Phenylobacterium zucineum HLK1: one gene and its partner. The protein of the gene in region 2 binds, or shares a complex with, the protein of the main gene of each other region. Links are inferred from orthologs where the notes say so. Each region holds a gene or a part of one and is shown on either strand. Other genes may lie near its edges. The genes, in order: dapF and PHZ_RS01345.

Region 1 (3,210 bases), 120 kb from region 2 along the record:
CACCCGGAAGCGGACCTTCCCGCACTGGCATCCGCCGGTCCAGCTCATGCCGCGCCCCTCTCCTGAACGCGGGCGATCGCCCGCCGGCCGTCGTGTGCGGTGACCGCCAGGGCGACGACGGCCCCCTCCGCCGCCTCGCCGGTGAAGGCGATCTCGGTGAAGTCCTCGGCGCGCGCGAACCCGGGCCGCTCGACGAGGCCCAGCAGCGTCCGGCCGACCTGGGCCTCCAGGTGGCGGTCCAGGGCGGCCTCGCCGGCGGCGCGCAGGCGGGCGGCGCGAGCCTTCACCACCTCGCGCGGCAGTTGCGGCATCCGGGCCGCCGGCGTGCCCGGCCTGGGGCTGAAGGGGAAGACGTGCAGGAACGCGAGTCCCGCCTCCTCCACCAGCCGCAGGGTGTTCTCGAACATCTCGTCCGTCTCGGTCGGGAAACCGGCGATCAGGTCGGCGCCGAAGGCCACGTCGGGGCGCACCGCGCGCACGTCGGCGACGAGCCTCAGCGCGTCGGCGCGGCTGTGGCGGCGCTTCATGCGCTTCAGGATCATGTCGTCCCCTGCCTGAAGGCTGAGGTGCAGGTAGGGCATCAGCCGGGGCTCCTCGGCGAGGAGCCGCAGCAGGTCGGCGTCGATCTCGGCCGCGTCGATGGACGACAGCCGCAGGCGCGGCAGCCCGGGCGCCAGCTTCAGGATTCGCCCGACCAGCTGGCCCAGGGTCGGGGCGCCCGGCAGGTCGGCGCCCCAGCTCGTCACGTCCACGCCGGTGAGCACGACCTCCTGGTAGCCTTCGCCCGCCAGCCGGCGAACCTGCTCGACCACCTCGCCGGCGGGCGCCGAGCGGGAGTTCCCGCGGCCGTAGGGGATGATGCAGAAGGTGCAGCGGTGGTCACAGCCGTTCTGGACCTCGACATAGGCCCGCGCGCGGTCTTTCAATCCGTCGATGAGATGGCCCGCCGTCTCGCGCACGCTCATGATGTCATTGACGCGCACGCGGCCGGCCTCGGCCGTCGGCGCATAGGACCCGGCCTGGCTCTTCTCGGCGTTGCCGAGCACCAGGTCGACCTCGTCCATGGCGGCGAAGGCGTCGGGATCGATCTGGGCCGCGCAGCCGGTGACGATCACCTTCGCGCCCGGCCGCTCGCGGCGGGCCTTGCGGATCGCCTGCCGGGCCTGGCGCACCGCCTCGCCCGTCACCGCACAGGTGTTGAACACGATGGCGTCCGAAAGGCCGTCCTCGGCCGCCCGCTTGCGGATGACCTCGCTCTCGTAGGCGTTCAGCCGGCAGCCGAACGTGACGATGTCGACGTCGCTCCTCCCCTGCGAAGGGGGGGAGGTGGATCGGCGCGAACGCGTCGAGACGGAGGGGGCCTCGAAGCCGCTCACGGCAGCTCGCCCTGGAAGTCGACGGCCGCCGGGCCGGTCATGATCACGTGGCCGTCCGCGCGCCATTCGACGAACAGCTCGCCGCCGTCCAGCTCCATCGTCGCGTGGCGGCCGATCAGGCCGCGGCGCGAGGCGGCCACCATGGCCGCGCAGGCGCCGGTGCCGCAGGCCTTCGTCAGCCCCGCGCCGCGCTCCCACACCCGCAGGCGGATGCGGTCCGGCGCCTTCACCTGGGCGAAGCCGACGTTGACGTGCTCGGGGAACAGCGGGTGCCCTTCGATCGCGGGGCCGGCCTCGGCCGCCGGCGCCTGCTCGGCGTCGGGCACGAAGAAGACCACGTGCGGGTTGCCCATCGAGACGCAGCCGGGCGGCGCCATCAGGTCGGCGTGGTGGTATAGGACGACGTCCAGCGCGCGGGTGTCGTGCGGCTCGGCGAGCGGGATCTCGTTCCACTCCAGCCGCGGCGGGCCCATGTCGACGCTGACCAGCCGCTCGCCCGCGCGGGTGGCGACGAGGCGCCCCGCCCGCGTCTCGATCACCGCCTCGTCCTTGCCGCTGGACTGCATGAGCAGCCAGCCGACGCAGCGCGTGCCGTTGCCGCAGGCCCCCACCTCCTCGCCGTCGGCGTTCCAGAAGCGGACGTGGGCGTCGGCGCCCTCGGCAGGGTCGACGGCGATCAGCTGGTCGCAGCCGATCCCGGTCGCGCGGTCGGCGATCGCGCGCACCTGCGCCGCCGTCGGTTCGAACGGCGCGGAGCGGGTCTCGACCACGACGAAGTCGTTGCCGAGCCCGTTCATCTTGAGGAACGGACGTCCCATGGCCGCGGACATATAGGCGAGAACGGCGCGCGCTGCACCTCGCCGCTTCGGCGCCTGGTCAGGCGGCCGCGGTGGCCCCCGTCACCGGACCCGAGCGGCGGCCGCTCAGGGCGACGTTCATCTGTTCCACCAGCCGGCTGAGCTCGATCGGCTTGGCCGTGACGCCGTCCATGCCGGCCTGCGCGTACTCGACCAGGTGGTGCGACATCGCGTTGGCGGTCAGGGCGACGATCGGCGTGCGCGCCCGGCCGGTCTGCGCCTCGATCTCGCGGATGCGGCGGGTGGCGGCGAGGCCGTCCATCACCGGCATCTGCACGTCCATCAGGATCAGGTCGAAAGGCCCCTGCCGCCAGGCCTCGACCGCCTCGTGGCCGTCGGCGGTCATCTCGACCTCGACCCCGAGCTGGCCCAGCAGGGTCTTCAGCACCAGCTGGTTCGTCTCGTTGTCCTCGGCGACCAGCACCCGGATCGCGGCGACCTCCGCCGGCGCGGCCGCCGGCCCCACAACCTCGGGCGCATCGGCGCGGTCCAGCGGCAGGATGACGGTGAAGGTCGAGCCTGCGCCGGGCGTGCTCTGCGCGGCGATGTCGCCCCCCATCAGCCGGGCGAGGTCGCGGGAGATGGCCAGCCCCAGGCCCGAGCCGCCGTAGCGGCGGGTCGTCGAGGCCTCGGCCTGCACGAAACGCTCGAACAGGGCGTCCAGCCGCTCGGGCGCGACGCCCGGTCCGGTGTCGCGGACGCGCAGCACGACCTGGCCCGCCGCGTCCAGGAAGAGATCGGCGGCCACGGCCCCGCGCTCGGTGAACTTCACGGCGTTGGCGAGCAGGTTGTAGAGGATCTGCCGCACCCGCGTCGCGTCCGCCCGCCAGGCGCCGGCGAGCTCGGGCGCGGCCCGCACCGAGAGCTCGAGGTCCTTCGACGCGGCGAGCGGGGCGAAGGCCTCCTGCGCCTGGGCCGCAAGGTCGTGCAGATCCAGCGGTGCAAGGTCGAGCTCCAGCTTGGCGGCCTCGATCTTG
Region 2 (3,291 bases):
GCAGGCCAAGCTCGCCGGCATCGTGGCCAAGGACAAGGTCGCCGCCGTCAAGCCGCCGCCGTCGGTCACCCAGAAGTAGCGGCCCGTTAACCATGGTGCGGGAGGCTCCCCCGGAAGGAGCCTCCCGCGCGTGGCGAACATCGCACTGCCCCAGTTCAAGCCTCCCGCCTTCAAGCTTCCGGCGCCGGACCTCGCCGGCCTGCTGAAGAGCCCGCTCGCCGGCGTGGCCGCGGCCGCGGCGCTGTTCGCGGGGGCGGCGGTGGCCCTGGTCGCGCTGATGGGCCCGTTCGAGGGCGGCGCCCCGCACGCCCGCCTGCCGCTGGACGCGGCCTTCCACGCCGCCCCGCCCGGCTGGCGCGAGGCCTTGCGGCCCGCGCAGGGCCCGCTCGTCGTCCAGCCCGACGTGGTGCGCCTGTCCGAGCGACCGCTGGCCCCGCTGGCGGCCACCGGCTGGAACGCCCCGGCCGCCCCGCCGGTGCGCGCCCTGGCCGGCGGCGCCCTGCCGGCCGCGCCGATCGCCGGCTTCTTCGCCCCGGGCCCCGGCGGCCCGCTGCCGATCATCGCCCAGGACGGGCGCACGCCGGCCGAGGTCTACGCCCGGCCCTTCACCTCCAACGGCCGGCCGAAGATCGGCCTCGTCGTCGGCGGCCTCGGCCTCAACGCCCGCGCCACCCGCCAGGCCATCGAGACCCTGCGCCCCGAGATCACGCTCTCGTTCGTGGTCTACGCCGAGGGCCTGCAGGGCTGGATCGACATGGCCCGCGCCCACGGCCACGAGGTGCTGCTGGAGACCCCGCTGGAGCCGCTGGACTATCCCGACAACGATCCCGGCCCCTACACCCTGATGACCGACGCCTCGCCGCCCGAGACGGCGAAGAAGCTGGAGTGGATCCTCTCGCGCGCCAGCGGCTACTTCGGCCTGACCAATTATCTCGGCTCCCGCTTCCTCGCCGACGACCGCGCCTACGAGGCCCTGGCCGCCTCGCTGCGGGCCCGGGGCCTGGCCTTCGTCGACGACGGAACCGCCGCGCGCCGGGGCGGGAACGTGCCCCGGGCCACCGCCGAGCGGGTGATCGACGACCAGCTCTCGGCCGGCGCCATCGACCAGCAGCTCCTGGCGCTCGAGGCCGGCGCCCTGCAGCGCGGCCAGGCGCTGGGCTCGGGCTTCGCCTATCCGGTGACCCTGGAGACCGTGGCGCGTTGGGCGAACGAGGTGGAGCAGAGGGGCTATCAGCTGGCCCCCGCCTCGGCGCTCATGGCCCGGAGATGACCGACCTATCCCGCTACCGTCCCAATGTCGGCGTGGTGCTCTTCCATCCCGACGGCCGCGTGTGGTTGGGCCGCCGCGCCGGCGCGGCCCCGCCCTACAACTGGCAGTTCCCGCAGGGCGGGGTGGACGACGGCGAGGAGCTGGAGGCCGCCGCCCGCCGCGAGCTCGCCGAGGAGACCGGCGCGGTCAGCATCGCCTACCTCGGCCGCACCGACGGCTGGATCGTCTACGACTTCCCGGAGGGGATGGGCGGGCCCAAGGCCTGGCGCGGCTTCAAGGGCCAGCGCCAGGTGTGGTTCGCCTTCCGCTTCGACGGCGAGGAGTCCGAGTTCGACCTCGCCGCCCACCACGAGCCCGAGTTCGAGGAATGGCGCTGGGGATACCTGGCCGAGGCGCCGGACCTCGTCGTGCCGTTCAAGCGGCAGGCCTACGAGCAGGTGGCCCGCGCCTTCGCCCCGCTGGCCGCCCGCCACGGCGGCGGCTGAAACCCTCCCCGCGCTCCCGCCTTTCCGTCTAGACTGCGCCCCGGACGAGAGCTCCGGGGGGAGCGAGGCGGAATGACGACAGTGGTGATGGCGCACGGCGCCTTCTGCGGCGGCTGGGCGTTCGAGCGCTTCCGTGCGCCGTTCGAGGCCCGCGGCTGGCGGGTCGAGGCGCCCGACCTGCGCGGCCACGGCGGCCATGCGGCGATGCAGGGCGTCGCCGGCGCCTCGATGGCCGACTACGCCGCCGACCTCGTCCGGTTCTGCGAGCGCCTGGACGAGCCGCCGGTCCTGGTGGGCCATTCCATGGGCGGCCTCGTCTGCCAGATGGCGGCGCGGCGCGTGCGCCCGCGGGCGATGGTGCTGCTGGCGCCCTCGCCGCCGTGGGGCGTGGCGGGCTCCTCCGTCGAGGAGGCGATCACGGCGGTGGGCGTGAACCTGCTGGACCCGTTCTTCTCGGGCGCCGTCGCCCCGGACCGCGCCCTGATGCGCCGCCACAGCCTGGACCGGGTTCCCCGCCCCTACCGCGAACAGGTGCTGGCGCGGGTGGGGCCCGAGAGCGCCCGGGCCCTGCGCGAGGTGCTGAACTGGTGGCTGGACCCGTTCATGACCACCAGCGTCGGACCGGGGCCCCTCCCCGCCCCCGGCCTGGTGGTGGCCGGCGGCCAGGACGTGGTGCACCCGCCGGCGACGGCGCGCCGGACGGCCGAGCGCATCGGCGCCGCCTACCGCGAGATGCCGCAGATGAGCCACTGGCTGCCCGCCGAGCCGGGCTGGGAGGCGGTGGCGGACCTGGCGCTGGACTGGCTGGAGGGGCAGGCCCGCGCCGCCGCCTAGAGGCCTGGGACGGGCCCTAGCCCGCGTCCTTGGTCACCAGCTTCAGTCCGACGATGCCGGCCAGGATCAGGCCCACGCAGAACAGCCGCGCGACCGTGGCCGGCTCCTTGAACAGCACGATGCCGAGGATGACGGTGCCCAGGGCCCCGATGCCGGTCCAGATGGCGTAGGCCGTGCCGAGCGGCAGGCTGCGGACCGCCATGCCGAGGAGGCCCATGCTGGCGGCCAGGCTGACGGCGGTGAAGATCGTGGGGCCGATCCGGGTGAAGCCCTCGGTGTACTTGAGCCCCACGGCCCAGGCGACTTCGAACAGGCCGGCGACGAACAGGATGACCCAGGCCATGGGCTGGCCTCCTTCTTGCGACGGAGGTCGTCCTCCCGGGAAAGGAGACGCGCCGGGGTCGTCCCCGGCGCGCGGGCAGCTCTTAGAACTTGCGTTCCTGGTACTGGAAGGTGGCCAGGTCGTAGGCCTTGTTCACCGGCGTGTCGTCGGGCTTGCGCACCGTCGAGATGTTCAGGCCGATCGACTGGTTCGAGGACACGTGCTCCCACGAGCGGCGCACGCGCTTCAGGCCGTCCGGGTCCACCGGCTGGGTGTAGTTGGCGGTCGGGTCCAGCGGCGGCTGCTGCACGAACGACCAGATGTTCAGAGCCGACACGATCGGCTCTTCCTGGCCGTGGGCGAAGCGGATCTCGCCGAAG

Evidence for each region.
Region 1: the proteins of PHZ_RS01345 (region 2) and dapF are in contact, whole or in part, in a solved structure (PDB 5YGU), measured with the Escherichia coli proteins. The link is inferred for Phenylobacterium zucineum HLK1 from one-to-one orthologs.

Annotation. Positions count from the first base shown.
Region 1 is NC_011144.1:119,595-122,804, reverse strand. The notes cover bases 284-3,186. They hold dapF (diaminopimelate epimerase), read right to left. Parts: upstream 2,195-3,186; coding sequence 1,373-2,194; downstream 284-1,372. Other genes in these bases: PHZ_RS00680 (ATP-binding protein), read right to left, coding at 2,253-3,186; mtaB (tRNA (N(6)-L-threonylcarbamoyladenosine(37)-C(2))-methylthiotransferase MtaB), read right to left, coding at 284-1,442. Outside these bases: PHZ_RS00695 (GFA family protein), read right to left, coding at 1-48; more of mtaB, read right to left, coding at 45-283; more of PHZ_RS00680, read right to left, coding at 3,187-3,210. UniProt on the Escherichia coli protein: Involved in the succinylase branch of the L-lysine biosynthesis and in the biosynthesis of the pentapeptide incorporated in the peptidoglycan moiety. Catalyzes the stereoinversion of LL-2,6-diaminopimelate (L,L-DAP) to meso-diaminopimelate (meso-DAP).
Region 2 is NC_011144.1:242,836-246,126, reverse strand. What follows is about bases 27-3,010. They hold PHZ_RS01345 (RNA pyrophosphohydrolase), read left to right. Parts: upstream 27-1,266; coding sequence 1,267-1,755; downstream 1,756-3,010. Other genes in these bases: sugE (quaternary ammonium compound efflux SMR transporter SugE), read right to left, coding at 2,606-2,932; PHZ_RS01340 (alpha/beta fold hydrolase), read left to right, coding at 1,828-2,589; PHZ_RS01350 (divergent polysaccharide deacetylase family protein), read left to right, coding at 140-1,270; PHZ_RS01355 (S41 family peptidase), read left to right, coding at 27-79. Outside these bases: more of PHZ_RS01355, read left to right, coding at 1-26; PHZ_RS22945 (hypothetical protein), read right to left, coding at 3,015-3,291. UniProt on the Escherichia coli protein: Master regulator of 5'-end-dependent mRNA decay.